DNA from 3 places in the Bradyrhizobium sp. CCGB12 genome. Region 3 is predicted to be linked to each of the others. Evidence: predicted binding sites of a transcription regulator. Region 3 holds the regulator's gene; each other region holds the start of a gene.

Region 1 (7,756 bases), 5.4 Mb from region 3:
GCCGACGTGCTGATGAAGCACCTCGCCAACATCGCCGCGAAGGAAAGCGTCGAGATCGAGCCGGAGGCGCTCGGCATCATCGCGCGCGCCGCGGAGGGCTCGGTGCGCGACTCTCTGTCGCTGCTCGACCAGGCGATCGCGCATGCGGCAGGCCAGGTGAAGGCCGATGCGGTCAGGCAGATGCTGGGGCTCGCCGACCGCACCCGCGTCATCGACCTCTTCGATTCGCTGGTGCGCGGCGACATCGCTGCCGCCTTCAGGGAGTTCCGCGACCAGTACGACGTCGGCGCCGATCCCATCGTCGTGCTCTCGGACCTCGCCGAGTTCGTCAATTTCGTCACGCGCGTGAAGATCGTGCCGGCGACCGCCGACAATGTCGCCTATGGCGAGACCGAGCGGGTTCGCGCACGGGACTTCGCGTCCAAGATTTCCATGCGCGTGCTGTCGCGGATGTGGCAGATGCTGCTCAAGGGCATCACCGAAGTGCAGGCCGCGACTCGTCCCGCTGCGGCGGCCGAAATGGTGCTGGTGCGCATCGCCTATGTCGCCGACCTTCCGACGCCGGACGAAGCGATCAGGATGCTGGAGCAGAACGGCGGCGGCTCGCCGGTCGCAAGCGGCGGCAGTGCCGCGCGCAGTGTGCCGGGTGCGCCGGTTGCTTCTGCTGCGCCCGTTGCTTCCGCAGCGCCAGTTCGCATGCCGACATCATCGCCGTCTTCGTTCGGTGGCGGCGCGCGGCCGCAGATGGCCGCCCCCGCGCCAGCCCCGCAAGGCGCCGCGCCCCAGCTACGCATCACGAGCTTCACCCAGCTCGTCGCGCTCGCGGGCCAGAGGCGCGATCTCATGACCAAGGCCGCGCTCGAAGGCGACATGCGCCTCGTCCGTTTCGAGGAGGGCCGGCTCGAAGTCGCGCTCGAGCCCAACGCCTCCAAGACCATGATCTCCGAGCTCGCGAAGAAGTTCGAGCTGTGGACCGGCCGCCGCTGGACCGTGATCGTATCGAACGAACAGGGCCAGCCGACGCTGCGTTCGGTGAACCATGCGGCGAAGCAGGAACATGCGCGCACCGCCGAGGCCGATCCGCGCGTGCAGGAGGTGCTGTCGCGTTTCCCCGGCGCCAAGGTCGTCGAGGTCCGCAGGCTTGCCCCCGAGACGCCGGAAACCAATATTAATGGCGACTATGGCAGTGACGATCCGCCCGACGGTTCCGACGGCGACGACGATCTCTAGAGCATGATCCGGAAAAGTGCGAAGCGGTTTTCCGATGAGATCATGCGCAAACAAAATGCTAGGGCGCGATGATGGTTCATGGCGTCCTAGCCATTCTATCCAAGGACACGCAACCCATGGCTGATTTTCTCGGCATGATGAAGCAGGCGGCGCAGCTGCAATCCAAGATGCAGGAGATGCAGGACGCGCTCGGCAATGTGGAGGTCGAGGGCATCGCCGGCGGCGGCCTCGTCGCCGTGCGCATGACCGCGAAGATGGACGTCAAAGGCATCAAGATCGATCCCTCGCTGATGAAGGCGGAGGAGCGTGAGGTGCTCGAGGACCTGCTCGTCACCGCACTCGGTGACGCCCGGCGCAAGGCGGAAGCGGCGATGCAGGAGAAGATGCAGTCGCTCACGGGCGGGCTCGGCCTGCCGCCGGGGCTGTTCGGCCAGTAATATGGGCGCCGTTGCAGGTCCTGAGATCGAGCGGCTGGTCCAGCTTCTCGCGCGGCTGCCGGGCCTCGGTCCGCGTTCGGCGCGACGCGCGGCGCTGCATCTGATCAAGAAGCGCGAAGCGCTGATGATGCCGCTATCTTCGGCGCTCCAGGTCGCGCTCGACAAGGTCGAGGTCTGCAAGACCTGCGGCAACATCGACACGCAAAATCCCTGCACCGTCTGCACCGATCCGAAGCGCGATCCGTCCATCATCGTCGTCGTCGCCGACGTCGCCGACCTCTGGGCGTTGGAGCGGGCCAATGCCACCCAGGGGCGTTATCATGTGCTGGGCGCGACATTGTCGCCGCTCGACGGCGTCGGCCCGCAGGACCTCACCATCGACGCGCTGGTGGCGCGCGCGCATGATGCGCAGGTGCACGAGATCATCCTGGCGCTCAATGCGACGGTGGACGGCCAGACCACGGCACATTACATCACTGACCTGCTTCAGGACGCCAATGTGAAAGTGACGCGGCTTGCCCATGGGGTTCCCGTCGGCGGCGAGCTTGATTATCTCGATGAAGGTACGCTATCGGCTGCGATGCGGCAGCGCACCCTGTTCTAGCCATCCAGACTTTACGGAACGGACGACATGACGAAACTTTTCGCCACACGCTTGGCTTTGGTCGCGACCATGCTGCTGCTGCTGGGGACACCGGCCATCTCCGCGCAGCAGGGCGACGAGACGCCGCCGCCGTCCAAGCCCGGCAAGCCGATCAACACCGGCGACGTGCTGTCGGGCGAGTTGAACGCGATGAAGGTGCGCGACGTCAAGAACGGCAAGCGCGTCGCGACCTACCAGATCACGTCCGAGCCGCGCCGCCTGCCGCCGCCGAACGGGCTGTGCAATCTCGAGACCGGCCCCGAAACCTTCCAGCTCGTCACCTCCAGCGACGCGCAGGCCACGCAGCTGAAATCGTTCGTCGGCAAGGAGATCTCGGTCAAGGTCGACGAGATCGCCTGCGCCAGCGATGCCGGCCAGATGAGCGAGGCCGTGATCACCAAGTGGAGCTTGATCAAGAAGCAGTAGGGGGCGACGCTCTCTCGGCCGTCATTGCGAGCGAAGCGAAGCAATCCAGACTGTCGCCGCGGAAACAATCTGGATTGCTTCGTCGCAAGAGCTCCTCGCAATGACGAAGGAGAGAGCGTCGACTAAACCCGCACCGGCCCCAGCGCCTCGAAGTGCCCGCGCTTCTGCAACCAGGCCAGCAGCATCAGGCTCGGGATCGCCACCAGCACACATATCACGAAGAACAGCGCCCAGCCGGTCGTATCTGCCACGAAGCCCGCACCCGACGAGAGATATGTCCGCCCCACCGCCGCAAGCGCGGTGAGCAGCGCGTATTGCGTCGCCGTGTGCAGCGGATTCTGGCACAGGGCGGAGAGATAGGCGACGAAGATCACGGTGCCGATGGCGCTGGTGAAGTTCTCGGCCGTGATGGCGAAGGCGAGCGCCCATTGGCTGGTGCCGACGAACGCCAGCCACGAGAACGACAGGTTGGCGAGAGCCTGCACCACGCCGCCGATCCAGAGGCTGGTCGCGAGCGGATAGCGCCGAGCGACGAAGCCACCGGCAAATCCGCCGATCAGCGTCGCGGCGAGGCCGACGCCCTTCACGATCGCCGCATAGTCGTTGCGGGAGAAGCCGAGGTCGATCACGAACGGCGCCGTCATCGTGCCGGAGAAAGCATCGGTGAACTTGAACAGCACCACGAAGGCAAGCGCCGCCAGCGCATCCTTGCGCGACAGGAATTCCGAGAAGGCGCCGATCGCCGCATGCAGCACGCGCGTGAACGCGGTCTCGGTTTGCGTCGCGGCTTCCGCCCGCACCGATTGCTCGGGCTCGGTTGCGACGAGTGCCGTGATCGTCCCGATCAGCACCATCGCCGCCATCACGACATAGCCCCACATCCACGCCGATTGGCGCGCAATGCCGGTGTCCTCGAAACCCGAGACGATGAACAGCGCGCCCGCGGTCGAGACCAGCATGCCGATGCGATAGGCCGCGACGTAAGCCGCCATGCCGGCGGCCTGCTCGCTCTCGGGCAGGCTCTCGACGCGGAAGGCATCGACCACGATGTCCTGGGTCGAGGACGTCGTGGCGACCAGGAGCGCGCCGAGCGCGACATAGAACGGCGAGCGCGCGGGGTCGGTAAGGGCCAGCAGCAGGATCGCGATGATCAGCAACAGCTGGGAGAACAACAGCCAGCCGCGCCGCCGCCCGAAGGCGCGGGTGAACAGCGGCACATGCATCGCATCCACCAGCGGCGCCCACAGGAATTTCAGCGTGTAGGGCGTACCCACCAGCGCAAACAGTCCGATGGTCTTGAGGTCGACCCCGGCCTCCCGCATCCACACCAGCAGCGTCGAGCCCGACAGCGCCAGCGGCAGCCCGGAAGAGAAGCCGAGGAACAGCACGATCAGCACCCGCGGTTGCAGGTAAACGGCAAGGCTGTCGCGCCAGGAGGGCGCAGGAGAGGAAGTCGCGGCGGAGGAGGTCGCGTCGGGTGCGGTCATGGGGAGGTGTTAGCAGATTCTGGCCGTGATGCCTCGTCTCCCTCTCCCCGTTCTTACGGGGAGAGGGTGGGGTGAGGGGCCTCTCTCCACACGGGAGGTGGTCGTGAGACTTGTGCCCCCTCACCCGGATCGCAAGAGCGATCCGACCTCTCCCCGCAAGCGGGGAGAGGTAAGCAAGTCACTCCCCCGCCTGGAGCTTCCTTGGGAACAGCTCCGGCGCTGCAGTCGCCACCAGCCGTGGGGCTTCCGCCGCATCGCTCTTGCTGAAATCGAGCTCCTCGATCCGCCCCGCGCGCTTCTCGATCTTGTCGGCGGAGATCAGGATCTGGCGGACGTCCTCGTTCGCGTCGGCAAAGTGCTTCTGCAATTTCAACACGCGGTCGCGCAGGCGGCCGAGGTCGTCGCCGAGCTTGATCACTTCAGTCTGGATCTGGTCGGCGGCATCGCGCATGCGCGCGTCCTTCATGATCTGCTGCATCACCTGGATCGCGAGCATCAGCAGCGAGGGCGACACCAGCACGACGCGCGCGCGATAGGCCTTCTGGATCACGTCGTCGAAACCGTCATGGATCTCGGCATAGACCGATTCCGACGGCACGAACATCAGCGCCATCTCCTGGGTCTCGCCGGTAACGAGATATTTTTCGGCGATGTCACTGACATGCTTCATCACGTCGCCGCGCAGCCGCTGGGTGGCCACGCGCCGCTCCTCGTCGGTGCGGGCGTCGTGCAGCGCGGTCATCGCTTCGAGTGGAAATTTCGCGTCGATGCAGAGCGGGCGCTGGTCGGGTAGGAACACGACGCAGTCCGGCCGTTTTCCAGTCGAGAGCGTGAACTGGAACTCGTACGAGCCTTTCGGTAGTCCGTCCTGGACGATCGCCTCCATCCGCGCCTGGCCGAAGGCGCCGCGCGACTGCTTGTTGGCGAGCACGTCGCGCAAGGTGGTGACCTGCGTGGTGAGGTCGGTGAGGTTCTTGTGCGCGCTGTCGATGATGCCGAGACGCTCGTGCAGCGCGCGCAGGCTCTCCATGGTGTTGCGGGTCGAGTGTTCCATGGACTGGCCGACGCGGTGCGTCACCGAATCCAGCCGCTCGTTGACCGCCCGCGCCATCTCGGCCTGGCGTCCCGCCAGCGCCTGGGTCATGGCATCGGCGCGGCCCGAGGCCTCGCTCTGGGCGTGCAGCACCTGGCTCAGCCGCTCCTCGAGCTCGTCGGCGCGGATGGCATTCGCCATCGCGAGTTCCGCGCCGCGCCGTCCCGATCGGGCGATGACGACGGCGATCACCACCAGCAGGATGAGGACGAGGGCGCCGAAGCCGATCAGCGCGTCGATGGTGCGCACCGGCCAGTCGCCAGCCATGAAGATGATCTCGTTCATGCCTGTCCTTCTAGCCGATTCGCCATGCCGCACGAACGAATAGCGAACATTTATGGTAAATGCCCCGTTAATTTTTATGGTTAACGAAACCCTAAGTTTTATGGTTAGCGAATGGTTAACGGGGTTCCCGGCCGCATTGACCGCATCCGGCGCGCGGCTTAAATCGCCGCCATGGCCCTACGAGAAATCATCATCCTGCCCGACAAGCAGCTGCGTCTGGTCTCCAAGCCGATCGAGAAGGTCACGCCGGAGATCCGCAAGCTTGCCGACGACATGTTCGAGACCATGTACGACGCGCCCGGCATTGGCCTCGCTGCGATCCAGATCGCGCAGCCGCTGCGGCTGATCACCATGGATCTCGCCAAACGCGACGAGGACGGCGAGACCAAGCCGCTTCCGCGCGTCTTCATCAACCCGGAGATCATCGCCTCGTCCGAGGAACTGTCGGTTTACGAGGAGGGCTGCCTGTCGATCCCCGAATATTACGAGGAGGTCGAGCGTCCCGCGAAGGTGCGCGTGCGCTTCACCGACCTCGACGGCAAGGTGCACGAGGAGGACGCCGAAGGCCTCTACGCCACCTGCATCCAGCACGAAATCGACCATCTCAACGGCGTCCTGTTCGTCGACTATCTGTCAAAACTCAAGCGCGACCGCGTGTTGAAGAAGTTCGAGAAGGCCGCCAAGCGCGCGGGCGAGTAGGGCCCGGCTCTCTCACGTCGTCATGGCCGGGCTTGACCCGGCCATCCACGCCTTGCTTGCTTTGTCGCCAAGACCGTGGATGCCCGGGACAAGCCCGGGCATGACGGAGAACCAGAACTCTCACCGAACGCAGCCACATGCCCCTCCGCCTGATCTTCATGGGCACGCCCGATTTCTCCGTGCCGACGCTGCTCGAACTGGTCGCGCACGGCCACGAGATCGTGGCCGTCTACACCCGCGCGCCGAAGCCGGGTGGGCGGCGCGGGCTGCAGTTGCAGCCGACCCCGGTCGAGGAAGCGGCGCGAAAACTCGGCGTTCCCGTGCTGACGCCGAAGACGTTGAAGACGCAGGACGCGCTCGACGAATTTCGCGCCTTCGATGCCGATGCCGCCGTCGTCGTCGCCTATGGCATGATCCTGCCGCAGGCGATCCTCGATGCGCCCAGGCTCGGTTGCTACAATCTGCATGCTTCGCTGTTGCCGCGCTGGCGCGGCGCCGCGCCGATCAACCGCGCCATCATGGCCGGTGATGCCGAGAGCGGCGTGATGGTGATGAAGATGGATGTCGGCCTCGACACCGGCGACGTCGCCGTGGCCGAACGTCTGGCGATCACTGACAGCATGACCGCGCTCGACCTGCACGACCGTCTCTCCCGGTTGGGTGCCGATCTCATGGTCCGCGCCATGGCCGCGCTCGATCGCGGCGGGCTCCAGCTCAGGAAGCAGGGCGAGGACGGCGTCACTTACGCGGCCAAGATCGACAAGGCCGAGGCGCGGATCGATTGGAGCAAGCCCGCGCGTGCGGTGCTGCGTCACGTCCACGGCCTGTCGCCGTTCCCCGGCGCCTGGGCGGAGCTTGCAAGCGTCAGCGAGAATGCGCGTGTGAAAATCCTGCGCTGCGAGCTGGCGAAGGGCACCGGCGCGCCGGGCGAGGTGCTCGACGATCTCCTCACCATCGCCTGCGGCGACGGCGCGATCCGCATCCTGGAGCTCCAGCGCGAAGGCAAAGCCAGGATGCAGGTTGCGGACTTCCTGCGCGGCGTGCCGCTGAAGGCGGGCGCGAGGTTCAACTAGCCAACTCGTCATGCACGGGCTTGACCCGCGTATCCATCTTCAAACAAAACTCTTTCCCAGGCGATGGATTGCCGGGGCAAGCCCGGCAATGACACCGGACAAAATCGGAAGCGATGCCCCGCTACAAGCTCACCATCGAATATGACGGCGCGCCCTTCTGCGGCTGGCAGGTGCAGGAGACGCTGCCCTCGGTGCAGGGCGCGCTGGAGACGGCCGTGAAGGCGATGACCGGCGCGGATGCGCGGGTGCATGGCGCCGGCCGCACCGACGCAGGCGTGCACGCGCTCGGCCAGGTCGCGCATGTCGACATCGGCAAGCAGTTTGCGCCGGACCGTTTTCGCGACGGGCTGAACGCGCATTTGCGGCCGCATCCGGTCGCGGTG
Region 2 (7,756 bases), 5.2 Mb from region 3:
CGCCAGACCTCGACGAGCTCGGGCTCTGCGGGCGCGGCCGCAGCCTCGGAGGCGGCAGCCTCGGGCGCGGCAGCGTCGGGTGATGCAGCGGCTTCCGTTGCCGCGGTCTCGGCGGCAGCGGCTTCGAGGCCCGCGGGCTCCGTGGGCGCGGCGGTCTCTTCCGCCGGCGGCGCGATGCCGGGGGCGTCTTCGGGCGTGACGGGGGCTTCGGGCGAGGCTTCCAGCGCCGGCTCGGCCTGCGCTGGCTCGTCCTGCTGCTCCAGGCCGGGGGCGTCTTCGACGGTGACCGGTTCAGCGGCGGCCTCCGCGGATGTTTCCTCCGGCAGGCCGGCGACGGCCTCGGCAGCCGTCTCGGTCGAGATCTCCGCACTGCCCTCAACGGGCGGCGTCTCTGTCGCGACGGTCTCGGTCACGACCGTCTCGGTCACGACAGGCTTCTGCGGCAGCGGCGGACGCTTCTCCATGCGATAGCCGAGCGCGCGCAGCACCGACGCAAAGTCTTCGCCGGCGGAACCGGTGAGCGAGGTCATCGCCTGTGTCACCACGAAGCTGCGACCGTCGAACGCGCCGGCGGGCTTTTCGCCGGGCGAGTTCTCGCGCCAGGCCAGCGCCGGGCGGATCAGATCGGCAAGCCGCTCCAAAATGTCGACGCGCACGGCGCGCTCGCCGGCCTGCTTGTAGCCGAGCACGCGATAGGCATCGCGCGGCAGCTGCTTGTCGACCGGGAACGAGGTGCGGCCCGACGATGCCAGATGCTGCGCGCCCGAAAGCGAGGAGAGATCGACATTGTCCTGCTTCAGCGCCCAGAGCAGCGCGGCGAGCGCGCGCGCGGCGGGCTTGAGCAGGCCGGGGAAATAGATGTGATAGGCGCCGAAGCGGACGCCGTACTTGCGCAAGACTGCGCGCGAGGGCTGGTCGAGATCCTTCAGCTCGTTCGCGATCTTGGGACGCTCGAGCACGCCGAGCGCCTCGACCAGCTGATAGGCGATGCCGCGGGCGATGCCGGTGACATCCTCGGCCTTGCTGAGCTCGAACATCGGCCCGAGCAGCTTTTCGATATGCGTCTTGAGCCAGAGGTCGAGCCGCGCCTGCACTTTTTCACGCGGCGCTCCGGTCAGCCTCTCATCCGAGATGATGCGGATGCGCGGATGCAGCGCCTCCTCTGCGGCGGACAGCCGCGCCACGGCATCGCCGGTCCAGCGGATGGTGCCTTCCGAGGTCAGCACGAACTGATCGTCCGGCGCATTGCCGAGCTTTTCGGCGCGCGCGTTGATCTCGCCGGCGAGCACCGCTTGCGCTGCAGCCTGCAAGGCTTTCGCATCGGAGCCGGCTTCCGCCGCGTCCGGTGCAAAGGTGAAGCCGTCGAGGCGGCCGATGACATGGCCTTCGACGATGACTTCGCCGGTCTTGCCGATTTCAGTATTCAAGCTCGTGTTCTCCCGCAGGCGGCGCATCAATACACTGGTACGGCGATCAACGAAACGCTCAGTCAAGCGTTCATGGAGCGCATCTGATAATTTATTTTCGACCTCCCGCGCGATCCCCTGCCAGCGTTCGGGGTCTTTCAGCCAGTCCGGGCGGTTGGCGACGAAGGTCCAGGTGCGAATCTGCGCGATCCGGGCCGACAGCGTGTCGATATCGCCGTCGATGCGGTCGGCCTGGTCGACCTGGGCGGCAAACCAGGAATCGGGAATGCATCCCTTCTGCATCAGGAAGCCGTAGAGCGTGGTGACGAGCTCGGCATGGGCGGCCGGCGACAGTTTTCGGTAATCGGGGACCTGACAGGCCTCCCACAGCCGTTCCACCGCCGCCTTGCCGTGCGCGACATCGCGCACCTCGCCGTCGCGGGCGGCGTGATCGAGCACGCGCATGTCCTCGGCAACAGGCGCGCGCGTCAGCGCCTCGTGGCCCGGGGCCAGGTTCAAGGACACCTGGAGCGCGCCGAGCGAGGAGAAATCCAGCTTCGTGTTGCGCCATTGCAGCACCTTCACGGGATCGAAGGTGTGGTTCTGCAGCGCGTTGACGAGCTCAGGCTCGAACGGCGCGCAGCGGCCCGTGGTGCCGAAGGTGCCGTTGCGCGTGGCGCGGCCCGCGCGGCCCGCGATCTGCGCGAATTCGGCCGGCGTGAGCCGGCGGAACTGGTAGCCGTCGAATTTGCGGTCGGAGGCGAAGGCGACGTGGTCGACGTCGAGATTGAGGCCCATGCCGACGGCGTCGGTGGCGACGAGATAATCGACGTCGCCGTTCTGGAACATCGCCACTTGTGCGTTTCTGGTGCGCGGCGACAGCGAGCCCAGAACAACAGCAGCGCCGCCGTGCTGGCGGCGGATCAGCTCGGCGATGGCGTAGACCTCGTCGGCGGAGAAGGCGACGATGGCGGTGCGGCGCGGCTGGCGCGTGATCTTGCGGTCGCCGGCAAATTCGAGCTGCGACAGGCGCGGCCGCGTGATCATGGACACGCCCGGCAAGAGGCGCTCGATGATCGGGCGCATGGTGGCGGCACCCAGCAGCAGCGTCTCGTCGCGGCCGCGGCGGTTGAGGATGCGGTCGGTGAAGACGTGGCCGCGCTCGAGGTCGGAGGCGATCTGGACCTCGTCGACGGCGAGGAAGGAGACGTCGAGGTCACGCGGCATCGCCTCGACGGTCGAAACCCAATAGCGCGGGTTCTTCGGCTTGATCTTCTCCTCGCCGGTCACAAGCGCGACGCTCTCTGGCCCCGCGCGATCGGCGATCTTGTTGTAGACCTCGCGCGCGAGCAGGCGCAGCGGCAGACCGATCATGCCGGAGGGATGCGCCAGCATCCGCTCGATGGCGAGATGGGTCTTGCCGGTGTTGGTCGGCCCGAGCACCGCGGTGACGCCAGCGCCGGGCGCGCGCTCGGAAGCGAAGGGGGAGGGAGAGAAGGCCATGTCTGGGGGATTAGGTAGTGGCGATTTGGGCGAATGTCAGTGCCGTTTTGGGGCGATGGCGCGAAGCGCTTGGAAGTCACCTCGCCCCGCTTGCGGGGAGAGGTCGGCGCGAAGCGCCGGGTGAGGGGGCTCTCCGCGGGCACAACCATCACCGAATTCGTGGAAGCAGCCCCTCACCCCACCCTCTCCCCGTAAGAACGGGGCGAGGGAGAAGAGAGAGCCCCCCAAACTTCGCGCAACTGTCTCACTTTGCGACGCTTTTTCCGTTGGTCTTAAGCTTCGGAACGACTCTAGAACGAATCGCGGCCGAATCGCTGACTCCCCCTGGAGTCCCGTTCCGTTCACGCAACATGTCGCGGGACTCGTCTTGGTTGCGCACTAGATGGAGTTTGGCGCGGCCGTACAAGCGACGATTTGAGGACGGGTTTCTTAAAGCTGGGGATGGCTTCGAGTCGAATCAGAATCGGGGAGGAGTCAAATGGATTCAGGGATGGCCGGCCCATCACAACAAAAAGTGCCAAAACAACCCCATGCACAGTAGGTAAGTTATTGAAATAATTTGACTTTTATTCAGCCGAATCGCCACCCGTCATTCCGGCGCGCGACACAACCCTTCCGTCATCCTGAGGTGCGAGCCATGCGACGCGCACGCGTCGCGTGGGGAGCCTCGAAGGATGGACGGCCCGGATGCGGCCGCGCGCAGAAATTCCCTGCGGGGACAGCCGGGCTGTCGCCCTTCGAGGGCCGCTGAAGAAGCGGCCGCCTCAGGGTGACGGTTAGGATGGGGCGCGCGCGGCAAAAGCCTACTGCGTCTTCGCCACCCTTGGCGGCTGGGCGGAGGTGATGAAGCTGGTCGCTTCCAGCATGGCCGGCCCCAAGGGCGTCGGCACTTTCAGCCAGAACGGGACCAGGATGCGGGTGCCCGCAACAGGCGCGAAGGCGATCTCGATGTTGCGCTGGGCGGCGAGGTATTTGATCACGGGGCGATCGGGGATGTAGCCGGCGACGGGGACGAAATAGAGCGAGCAGACCACGACCGGGCCGCGATAGCCCTTCTCGGCCTTGACGGTCTCCATGCGCTTGAAATCGAGCTTGAGGTCGTAGCGCATGCGGCCGTCGAACACCGGCGCCGAGCTGTGGCAGGCGTCGGGCGACACGGGGTCGCCGGTGCCTGGCACGCGCAGCAGCGAGGCCGTCATGGGGTCCCAGACGCCGCGGCGATGCGCGTCAGTGACGACGATGCGATCGGGATCGACCGGCGGCTCCGGCACGATGCCGAACTCCTTCACATTGCCCTTGTCGAGGGTGATGTGGATCTCTTCGGTCTTCTTCGAGGTGGTGGTGGTGGCCCGGTAGCCGGTCGCAACCAGCGCGCCGTTGACGATGCGCCCCTGGCTCGCGCCGGTGCCGGACCCGCCCGTGAACGACTTGAGGATGCCCGTGGTGCCGCCGGAGGCCGCGGCCGCGAACACGTCGTCCTGGATGTCGATGTTCCAGGCGCCGCGGCCGACGGGAATGCCCGCGAGCGAGGCCTCATATTGCGCCTCGAGCTTGCCCTGCGCCGCCACGGGATCCGCGCCCCACGCCACGACGAGCCCGCACAGGGCCGCGAAGGCCAGCTGGCCGGCAGAGCGCCGCCGGGGCGAAACGAGGGACGAGATGGGCACGAAGCTTTCCAATCGGGGCGCCAACATAAGTTACTTAAGCCGAAATCGGCGGCAGGCAATGCGTCGGAGCGCGCGTGCGCGGAACTCCACCGGATTCTTCCGGGGCGATTACGCCCTTTATGTGATGGTAAGGCGTTCCGATCATTGCCGTTTTCGTGATTGGGGCGAGCCCCGGGCTCCCATACCTCTCCCGCTTGCAGGAGAGGTCGCGCAAAGCGCGGGTGAGGGCTCTCTCCCCTAGGGGACTCCCCCTGGAAGCACCGCCGGTGATAATGACTGCCCCACTGCGGAGGCACCCTCTCCCCGACCCTCTCCCGCAAGCGGGAGAGGGTGCGCACCACCGCCGCGGCGGGCACGAAACTCGCCTCAAATCCTTGACTACCCGCCCCTTCCCCCCTATACGTCCGCCCGCTCCCTGCAAGGACAGAGAATTTGCCCCCGTGGCGCCCCGAATGGCGGCCGCAAATCGTTGGGGTCCAGGATAAGGATTTTTGCCATGTCTCGCCGCTGCGAACTGACGGCCAAGGGCCCCCTCGTCGGCCACAAGGTCAGCCACTCCAACATCAAGACCAAGCGTCGCTTCCTGCCGAACCTCGTCAACGTGACGTTCATCTCGGAAGCCCTGGAGCGCAACGTGCGCCTGCGCGTCTCCACCAACGCGGTGAAGAGCGTCGACCACAATGGCGGCCTCGATGCCTTCCTGCTCAAGGCCAGCGCCGACGTCCTGTCGCCGCGCGCCCTCGAGCTGAAGCGCGCCATCCAGAAGAAGGTCGGCCCGACGACCGCGCCGGCGAAGAAGGCGAGCTAAGAATTTTTCGGAATTGGGCGGGGGCTAGGTTGCGTCGCGTGGCGTAGGCTTAGCCAGTAGAGTTGCGTTTGCGGCCGGATCGGAAGATCCGGCCGTTTTTGTTTTTGCGACATTCTTTTCGCTCGTAGACGTCGGATGTTGACATTCTACTAAATAGTGTGATGCGGTTCAGTCGCCACTTTAGCTTGTAGATACTTAGAAGATTCACATGGGAGCTCTTTCAGCTAGCGGTGTTGAATTCGTTCAACACTATGCGCCGTTGCACTATTTGCCATTCATTGCTCGCTCGCGAGCGATTTTGAGCAAACCTTCGTTGGACGCTGCCGGCTTTAAGTCGACACATCTTCGATCCATGTCTCGCCGCCAAGACGTCGCGCGGGGCTTTGGGTCATACGTACACATGACTCTCGATCCGCAACCTCGCATTTTGAAGGCCAAGCTGGGTGCCGGATTCCCTCACATCGCGCTGCGCGTTCCAGTTGCGGCAATAGAAGCGAATGCCTTCAGCCTTTGCCGATTCAACGTCGCTATGACGAGAAATCTCAGACGCGGCAAAAAGCGAGGCGTCCTCGAATCGAAAACTAATGGGCGCTACTATTTAGGTCATCAAATCCCGGTCGCTCGAACCGATGAGGATAAGATGTCCATGCTCGCAAAGCATTTGCCGCTGTGCACAATGATAGAAGTTCTCATTCACGGCGATCTGAAACTTCCTGATAAGACAATTGCTCTGTGTTACTCGGACGATGACCTAAAGATCGCTCGTACCGTGCTCACTCAATTGCAGGTCCCCTGGACAATTGAGCGAGCGGCTCCTCCGGGAGAATACCCACGCAGCGCAATTCACGGCAGTTCAGTCGACGACTTCATCGCGAGCGCGATGCGAGACTCGCAGTGGCGCGGCAACGGACTTGAATTTGATCGATTGCGTTAGAGAGCCTTCCGCAAAGAGCAAGGATTGCAAGACAAAGAAACTATCTCTTTATCGCGCGACGCCACTTGACGCTTTGAGCGAACGTACATTGAAGCCATGAAGATCAAAGCGAACAACCAAGCCAACGTCGGCTAAGCAGATGGCGCGATAGTTTTTACGATGGCGGAAGCGCCTCTAATTCTTCCTTGCCGTGGTATCCTATCACTCGGTAGGAGACGACTTTCCCAGACGACCGCGAAATCACAACGTCCACAAAGTAAATCGCTTGGTAGGGGTTATCTTCATCTCCAATCATTTGCTTTTTAAGATGGCTCATCTCGTCGGTAAAGAAAACGGCGTGCGGCTTCTCGTCTATCTCCTCGATTAAAGCGCGATCCGGAGTCGTCTTTGCAGCAGACTTGACAGAATCCCGGTCCAGTCGCTTCCACACCATGGGGACGCGCTGCAAAACCTCCGCCTTGGGGTTCTGCAACAGAGCCTTTTCATGCGCTGCGGCTTCAAGAATCGACGAGGCCTCCTGCGCTGTGATCGTCAACAGTTGGACCGTCACCGGTCCATTGATCACATTGAAAGTCTGCGATCCGCCGTGGCTTGCGATGGGCTTAACGATGCTTGTTGCGTCGTCGCAATCTCTTACAGAGATATTATCGCCTGCCGTCGCTTCCCTTTTCTTTGAGAAGAGGTCGATCAGCGACTTTAGGTGTTTGCCGAACTTCTCGATCAGCTCAAGCTTGTCGATCAAAGGCGCCAATAGAGGGCCGGCCATCGCAACCGTGGAAACCAAATCGGGCACCAGGTTGATATCAATACTGCCCGGCTTCACGGCCGAGACCAGAAGCCGAGCCTCCGAATTCTTTGTGGCTAGCTCGTTCTCGACGGCATAGGCCTGATATTGGCGCGCAATAGCCGCCAGCGCTCCGGTAAGCTCTGAAATTTCAATTGGCTCGTCCGGCTCCAAATGGAGCTGAAGACTCGGCTCAGCAACCGCCATCTACCCACCCCCAACCCCTACGACCTCATTGAAGCGCGAGACCTGCTCTTTGGCTATCGGAAAGGTTGAATTAGCTTAATCACTCGCCGGATTTTTCTTAGCCTTCTTTGCGAGCCTCGCGGCCGGCTGATTCGGCTTCATCTTGAGATGCGCTTCAAGACATCGTCGCGGGACGCGCTGTCCTGATCTTGCTGCTTCTTGTCAAGATGCGACCAGCGCTTGGGGAAAAGCGGGATTGCCCACGGGACTCGTCGTCCCGGCGTGGACTCCGCCACCCGGGCACGCCACCATGCAGCCTGCGATTCGGCACCAATCGATTCGCAACGTGGAGGGGAGCCGGTCGACTTGGCGGAAGACCCGGCTCTCCCCACTGGCGATCCCTGACCTAGGGGACCATTTGAGCAGGGACCGTCCGGTTTCCACCCCGGGCGGTCTTTGTGCATTCAG
Region 3 (7,756 bases):
CAACAAGGTCCGTCTGTCGGCCAAGGCCTCGGTGGCCGTGACCATGGAAGAGGAAAAGTAGGGCGCTTCGCCGCCTGTTCCTGATCCGTACCGCTATTCGCACAGCCGCACGTTCCGGTAGCCTCCGCACCCGTCGCGTATCGCAAGGTGCAGGGGAATGGCGGAGCCGGGCCGGCCAGTGCGCTCCCAAGGAGTTGCCGGGACATGGCCGGTCGGCCGCGCCACATCGGCTAGCGGCTTTGTGCCGGCGGGCTTTGGCCTCTGGCCCGCAATCATCGAGACATTGCGCGAATGGGTGCGCGCCGAGGCCGGCGCCGGACGGCTGTTGCCGTGGGTGCCGGTCGCCTTCGGCGGCGGCATCGCGCTCTATTTCGCCGCCGATCACGAGCCGGTGCTGTCTGTCGTCGTCACGACCGCGGCCGCGCTCATGCTTGGCGCCGTGCTGCTGCGGCGCAGCCGCCTGTTCGCCGTCGCGATCATGATCGCGGCGGTGGCGACCGGTTTTGCCATGGCAACCTGGAAGACGGCGCGCATCGCCCATCCCGTGCTGGCCAAGCCGCTCTATTCGGTATCGCTATCGGGCTTCGTGGAAGCGCGCGACGTCCGCGAGCGTACCGACCGTTTCGTGCTGCGCGTCACCGCGATGGAGGCGCAGCGCAGCGACGTCAAGCTGGAGCGCGTGCGTCTTTCGGTGCGCAAGGGGACGGCACCCGAGGTCGGCAGCTTCGTGCAGCTGAAGGCGCGGCTGATGCCGCCGATCTCGCCGGTGCGCCCCGGCAGCTACGATTTCTCCCGGGACATGTTCTTTCAAGGCATCGGCGCCTCCGGCTTCGTGATGGGCGCGATCACGGCTTCGGTGGCGCCCGATGCCGGTGGCTTGCGGCTGCGCTACGCGGCCTTCATGCAGGGTCTGCGCGATGCGATCGACGCGCGTATCCGTGCGACGCTCGAGGGCGACAACCGTGCAATCGCGACGGCGCTGCTCACCGGGCGGCGCGATGCCATCACGACGCCCGTCAACGATGCCATGTTCATCTCGGGGCTCGGTCATGTGCTGTCGATTTCCGGCTATCACATGGCGGTCGTCGCCGGTGTCGTGTTCTTCGCGGTGCGTGCGCTGCTGGCACTGATCCCAGGGCTGGCGGCCGGCTTTGCCATCAAGAAATGGTCGGCGGCCGCGGCGCTGGTCGCGGCTGCGTTCTACCTGCTGCTGTCAGGCGCGGAGGTCGCGACGCAACGCTCCTTCTTCATGACCGCGGTGGTGCTGATCGCGGTCATGGTCGATCGCCGCGCCATCACCTTCCGCACGCTGGCGGTGGCCGCCCTGATCGTGCTCGCGGTCGCGCCCGAAGCGCTGGTGCATCCGAGCTTCCAGATGTCGTTTGCGGCAACGCTCGGCCTGGTGGCGCTGGTGCAGATCGGTATGCCGAACCTGTTTGCCTCGCCCGATCATTCGACGACCGCGCGCATCGCCTTGTGGGGTGGCCGCGAGATCGCGATGCTGTTCCTGGCTTCGCTGATCGCGGGGCTTGCGACCACGCCCTATGCCGCTTTCCACTTCCACCGTGTCACGCCGTTCGGCGTGCTGGCCAATCTCGGCGCGATGCCGGTGGTTTCGGCGCTGGTGATGCCGGCGGGACTGCTCGGACTGCTGGCGGCGCCCTTTGGCCTCGATGGCGTGTTCTGGTGGTTGATGGGGATCGGCATCGACTGGATGGTCGCGGTCGCACGCTGGGTGGCCTCGCTGCCCGGCGCGGTCGGCCGCATCCCGGCCTTCGGTATCGCGCCGCTGATGGCGGCAAGCCTCGGGATCATCGTGATGGGCTTGTTGCGCACGCCTCTGCGCTGGTCCGGTGCGCTGCTGCTGCTGGCTTCCATCGCCTGGGGGATGTCGGTGCGGCAACCCGATATCCTGATTGCCGGGGACGGCGCGAGCGTCGCCGTGCGTAGCAGGGATGGGCACCTTCATGTGATCCGCGCGAGCAAGGACGGCTTTCTGCTCAAGGAATGGTTGGCCGCCGATGCCGATCCGCGCGATGCCGCGAGTAGCTCGCTCGCCGACAGCGTGTCGTGCGACGAGGCCGGCTGTGTGGCGCCGCTCGCCGACGGGAGGTTGGTCGCGCTGTCCCTGCGCATCGATGCGCTGGCTGATGATTGCAGCCGCGCCGCGCTGGTGGTCACGGCGCGGCCCGCGCCGCCCGATTGCGCGGCGATGGTGATCGATCGGCAGCGTCTCACGAGCCAAGGCGCGCTGGCGTTGACGCAGCGCGGTGACGGTTTTGCGGTTCAGGCGGTGAGGGTGAGAGGCACGAGCCGGCCCTGGCTGCCGGCCGGCGCCGGCGAAGGTGATTTCGGTGGCAGCATTGCGCCGAAGACGGCCGCACCCCGCAACCGGGACGCAACGCCGGCGGAGGCCGACCTGCAGGCCGACGATTGATGACAAATGCGAGGAGTTGGTCTGCGAGGAGTTGGTCCGGGTCCAGACCGCAATTTCGCAACACACGAACCATACCATCTCGCCGGCTACGGCCGGCGATGGCATTTCATCCAAGCCCGACCTGAGCGGCCGGCGACCGCGTATCAGTCGATCGGCAGGCGACGTGTCGTGCTCGGCCGACTGTCGGCGATGATCTGCGGCTTGTGTTCGCGCTCGCTGACCGGCTGGGTCACCGGCAATTGCAGCACGGTTGCGCGCTGGCCTTCGACGAGCTGCGTCACCAGCACGTACTTGCCGTCGGGAAATTCGATCGCGTCATGATGGCGATCGGGAATGTGCGGATCGATCTTGCCGAACTTTCCGACGCGCGAGTTGATGGTGCGCGTCCAGATCCAGCGATTGTCGTAACGGACGTTGTCGGCGAAGGCGAGCTCCGTTCCTGGCAGCAAACAGACGGCCACGGTCGGATCGGCCGCGGAAGCAAATCCGCGCGTCGAGGTGCCGCGGAACGTTGTCGACACGATCGTCTCGCCGACTTCAGCGGGGCGCGATGCAACGGCATGCAGGCTGTAGTCACACATCGGGTGCTCCTCATTCGAAGATAGCGACCCGCGCCTCTTTCTGAGGCACAAGCCTCTATCAGAGTGGAAGCATACAACGCTCTGCTTGGTTGTGGGCGAATCTGCGGCTGGTGTCCGCGAGATGCGATCAAATTATTTTTTCGAATCTATTGGGAACAAAGCCCGCATCAATGCATTTGGCGAGTGCGAGCGACAGCGGCCCGCGGGCGCCGACACATCGTTTGTTTCCTCGATTCCTCGAGGCTGCGGAGCTTGTGAGTGCTTGGCGGCGACACGCTGCGGATGTTGCGCTGCCGAGGGGCCGGACGATCTAAGCTACACCACAAAGACCACCCCGCCGGACCGGACAACCCGTCCGGTCCAATCGGAATCGTTGGTATCGAATGACCGCTGGTCGTCTCAGTACTTGCGGTACAGCCCGATCAGCTTGCCCTGAATCTTCACCCGGTTAGGTGGCAGGATGCGCACCTCGTAGGCGGCGTTGGCGGGCTCGAGCGCGATCGAGGCGCCGCGGCGGCGGAAGCGCTTGAGCGTCGCTTCCTCGTCGTCGATCAGAGCCACCACGATGTCGCCGGTATCGGCGCTCTCGTTGCGCTGGATCAGCGCCATGTCGCCGTCGAGGATGCCGGCCTCGACCATCGAGTCGCCGCGCACTTCGAGCGCGTAATGTTCACCCGAGCCGAGCATGTCGGGCGGTACGCTGATGGTATGGCTGCGGGTCTGCAGCGCTTCGATCGGCGTACCGGCCGCGATGCGGCCCATCACCGGCACCGCAACGGGGCGCTCACCCTCGTCCGCGGGCGGGCTGGAGGTCGCGCGCACCTTGCCAAGGTTGCCCTCGATGACGCTCGGCGTGAAGCCGCGGCGGTTGCCGGCGGCGGCCTGAAGCTCGGGCAGCTTGATCACCTCGATGGCGCGGGCGCGGTTGGGCAGGCGGCGGATGAAGCCGCGCTCCTCGAGCGCGGTGATCAGGCGATGGATGCCCGATTTCGAGCGCAGGTCGAGCGCATCCTTCATCTCGTCGAACGAGGGCGGCACGCCGCTTTCCTTAAGTCGCTCGCTGATGAACCGCAGGAGCTCGTACTGTTTGCGCGTTAACATCTCGACCAAAATCCCCCGGTTGATGTCGTTCGATTCCGAGACGCTGAATTCAGCGATAAGCCGCTACATGCTCGAAACAAATCATGAACGGACACTATATGTTCGATACATGTTCCGCAACTGCTTAATTTACCGTGAACGCGACAAAGTTCGCGGAGCGCGTGTGGTCGACGCGTTCAGACGGGCAGGCGCAACACCTCGCAAGGCGTGCCGGCTTCGGCCTTGGGCGCGAATGGCATGCGCACGAGAAGTGCCTGTGCCGCAGCGAGATTCGCCAGCAGCGAGGAATCTTGATGGTGCACGGGAAGCGCGACAAGCGTGCCGTCGTCGCGCTCTTCCAGACGCGCGCGAAGATAATCCGCGCGCATATCGTTTGCATCCACAGCGCGGCCGAGCACTGCCCGCTCATGGCGGTGGTGAATCACGGATCGGCCTGACAAGGCGCGAATCAGCGGCACCATGAACAGGAAGGCGCACACATAGGATGACACGGGATTGCCAGGCAGGCCGATCACCCGCATCGTCCCCAGCCGCCCGTGCATCATCGGCTTGCCCGGGCGCATCGCAATCTTCCAGAACGCCATCGAGATGCCTTCGTCCCGGAGCGCCTGCTGGACCAGATCGTGGTCGCCGACCGATGCGCCGCCGGTCGTGATCAGGATGTCGGCGCCGCCCTCGCGGGCGCGGCGGATGCCAGCGGTGGTGGCCTCCAGCGTATCGGCGGCAATGCCGAGGTCGATGGTATCGGCACCCTCGCTGCGGGCGAGCGCGTGCAGGGCGTAGCCGTTGGAATAGACGATCTGGCCGTGGCCGGGCGTGGTGCCCGGCATCACCAGTTCGTCGCCGGTGGCGAGGATCGCGACCTTTGGACGGCGGCAGACGGCAAGCTGCGGGTGATTCATGGCGGCGGCGAGCGCGAGATCGCGCTCGGTGAGGCGGGATCCCTTGCGCAGGAGCACATCGCCTTCGGAGAAGTCGACGCCGGCGGGGCGGATGTGCCGACCGGCAATTGCGGCTTCCTTGACCGTGATGCGCTTGCCGTCGGCAACCGTGTCCTCCTGGATCACGACCGCGTCCGCGCCATCGGGGACCACGCCGCCGGTGAAGATCCGTACCGCTTCGCCGCCGCCGACCGCCCCGGCAAACGGCCGGCCCGCCCCAACCTCGCCGATCACCGTCAGCTTGGAATCAATGGTCGCCGCGTCGGCCGCGCGCACGGCATAGCCATCCATCGCCGACATAGCTTCCGGTGGTTGCGTGCGCCGCGCCGCGACGTCGTGCGCGAGCACACGGTGGAAGGCTTCAGCGAGCGCGATCATCTCGTCAGGCAGCGGCTCCGCACCCGCCAGCACCGCGGCAAGCGCGTCAGAAACTGGCATGAGGGCCAAGGGTGAAGACTCCTGCTGGGCATGCTCGGGCAATTGGCGGCAAGAGTTCTAGCCGAGCGCGCGCGCAGAGGCAAAAAGCGCCGAGGCAGGATAATTCATCCAACCTCTTGAAACTTGCATTGTGAGGCGCGGCTCAAATTCGCCGCGGCATGATCCGGAAGGCGAGACAGACCGGTACGAGGATGGCCATGGCGAGAACGAGAAGAACGAGCGCCACGGCCAGCATTGGTCAACTCCGCCTCGGCCCGCCCGGACTGACGTCCGGGGCCTGGGGACCCTGATCCCTGTCGGGCAGCGGGTCGGCCTGCGATTTCAGGTCCGCCGCCTTGCTGATCAGCCTGGCGGAAAGATCAGAATCCGAGGTGGTTCTGGCGTATTTCATCAGCAGAGAGGCCTGCTTGGTGAGGTAGGTTTTGCCCAGCACGACGATAAGTCCGATGTAGAATTCCCAACGGACTCATGAGTCCTGAGGCGGGGCATTCGTTCCCGGAACTTTGTATAAAAATGCACAAAGGGCTTTGGTTCCTTGCCCCCTGCGAAGTAGTTCCGCAGGCGACCGGTCGGATGTCGCTTGGGTCCGCTGACGGATCAAATCCCCAGCGCCTTGAGCGCGCTCCCGACGTCCGTCGGCGATGTCACGTGCACGGCAGTCAGGCCGCATGCCCGCGCCCCTTCGACGTTCTCGGCAAGGTCGTCGAAGAACACGATTCGGCCAGCCGGCACGCCAATCGCCGCCACGACATGGTCGAACGCCGCCGCGTCCGGTTTGCGCAGGCCGATGCTGGACGACAGATAGAGCTCGCGGAAATGCCCGAGCACGCCGGCATATTCCTTCGAGAAATAGTCGATATGCGGCCGGTTGGTGTTGGAGAAGGCATAGAGCGGCATCTGCTTTGCCGCGCGAGGCAGCAGCTCGGCGATATCAGGCATCTCGCCGGCGAAGATCGCGTTCCAGCCCTCCAGAAACTGCGCATCGGAAATGCCGATCCCGAGCGATGAACGCAGCGACTGGAAATAATCCTCGTCGCTGATCCTGCCGACCTCATGCAGCCGGTAGGCCTCGCTATCACGCACATAGCGCGTGACGATCGCGTCGGGCTCGCAGCCGGCATGTCCCGCCCAGCAGGCGATCGCCTTGGAGAAATCGATGTCGAGCACCACGCGTCCGAGATCGAACAGGAGCGCGTCGGCGCTGCCGGGACAGAGCGAGGTCATTGTGTCCTTTTCATTTCAGTAGCGATATGGGTCGTGGTCGAACAGCGGGAAGGCGCTGAACACGCTCGGCGCATTGGTTGCGGTCGCCTGATGCAGGCAGGACTTGTCGACCTCGGCGAACGAGGTGGCACCCAACAGGCCGAGGCAGCGCAGCACTTCATCCTCCAGCAGCTCCAGCATGCGCAGCACGCCGGCTTCGCCGGCCGCCGCCAGTGCCCAGCATTGCAGTCGGCCGATGCCGACCAGGTCGGCGCCCGCCGCGATGGCCTTGACGATGTCGGTGCCGCGGCAGAAGCCGCCATCGACCATGATCTTGGCGCGGCCCTTCACGGCCTCGACGATTTCAGGCAGCACATGCATGGCGCCGCGGCCATGATCGAGCTGACGGCCGCCATGGTTGGAGACGTAGATCCAGTCGACACCGTGATCGATCGCGATCTGGGCGTCCTCGGCGGTGGCGATGCCCTTGATGATCAGCGGAATCCTGAACTTGTCCTTGATCATCTTCACCGTCCGCCATTCCAGGCCCTTCTGGTAGTCGCCGCCGGTCGCGCGCAGGCGGCTCTCGCGAACGTAGCGCTTGGCGATGTCGCGTTCACGACGGCTGTAATGGGCGGTGTCGACGGTCAGGCAGAACGCGCCGTAGCCGTTCTTCTCGCTTCGGCTGACCACATCCGCGACGAAGGCGTCGTCGCCGCGGACATAGAGCTGATAGAGCCGCAGCGCATCGGGCGCGGCCTCCGCGGTCTTCTCCAGGCCGGGATCCGAGACCGAGCTCAGCATGTGTGCCGCACCAAAGGTGCCGGCGGCGCGCGCCACGCTGGCTGCGCCATCGGGATCGAAGATCTCCAGCGCACCGACGGGGGCAAGCACCACCGGCAGACGCATCCTGCGGCCGAGCTGCTCGACGGAGCCATCGACCTTGCGAACGTCCCGCAGCACGCGCGGGCGGAAGGCGATCTCGTCCAGTGCCATGCGGTTGCGGCGCATCGTGGTCTCGGTTTCGGCAGCGCCGACGATGTAGTCCCAGGCAT

Evidence for each region. The regulator LexA, encoded in region 3, represses DNA repair genes until DNA is damaged. The targets are predictions, from matches to a motif close to TGTTCNNNNTGTGTTCNG.
Region 1: NLM27_RS35980 (DNA recombination protein RmuC) is a predicted target of LexA. The motif match lies at 5,633-5,650, and genes of this name have one in related genera.
Region 2: NLM27_RS35215 (helicase-related protein) is a predicted target of LexA. The motif match lies at 3,190-3,207, and genes of this name have one in related genera.

Annotation. Positions count from the first base shown of each region.
Region 1 covers NZ_JANADO010000001.1:7,852,065-7,859,820, forward strand. The annotation lists gene NLM27_RS35955 (DNA polymerase III subunit gamma/tau) at 1-1,230, shown strand, start outside; gene NLM27_RS35960 (YbaB/EbfC family nucleoid-associated protein) at 1,347-1,667, shown strand; gene recR (recombination mediator RecR) at 1,669-2,271, shown strand; gene NLM27_RS35970 (hypothetical protein) at 2,299-2,736, shown strand; gene NLM27_RS35975 (MFS transporter) at 2,859-4,223, opposite strand; gene NLM27_RS35980 (DNA recombination protein RmuC) at 4,402-5,601, opposite strand; gene def (peptide deformylase) at 5,773-6,300, shown strand; gene fmt (methionyl-tRNA formyltransferase) at 6,438-7,373, shown strand; gene truA (tRNA pseudouridine(38-40) synthase TruA) at 7,487-7,756, shown strand, end outside.
Region 2 covers NZ_JANADO010000001.1:7,687,644-7,695,399, reverse strand. The annotation lists gene NLM27_RS35215 (helicase-related protein) at 1-2,909, opposite strand, end outside; gene NLM27_RS35210 (DUF3108 domain-containing protein) at 3,713-4,603, opposite strand; gene rpmB (50S ribosomal protein L28) at 5,073-5,384, shown strand; gene NLM27_RS35200 (hypothetical protein) at 5,593-6,318, shown strand; gene NLM27_RS35195 (hypothetical protein) at 6,473-7,309, opposite strand.
Region 3 covers NZ_JANADO010000001.1:2,444,622-2,452,377, forward strand. The annotation lists gene NLM27_RS11745 (DUF2171 domain-containing protein) at 1-61, shown strand, start outside; gene NLM27_RS11750 (ComEC/Rec2 family competence protein) at 158-2,437, shown strand; gene NLM27_RS11755 (hypothetical protein) at 2,581-3,018, opposite strand; gene lexA (transcriptional repressor LexA) at 3,418-4,119, opposite strand; gene glp (gephyrin-like molybdotransferase Glp) at 4,296-5,507, opposite strand; gene NLM27_RS11770 (hypothetical protein) at 5,737-5,931, opposite strand; gene NLM27_RS11775 (HAD family phosphatase) at 6,096-6,722, opposite strand; gene NLM27_RS11780 (alpha-hydroxy acid oxidase) at 6,738-7,756, opposite strand, start outside.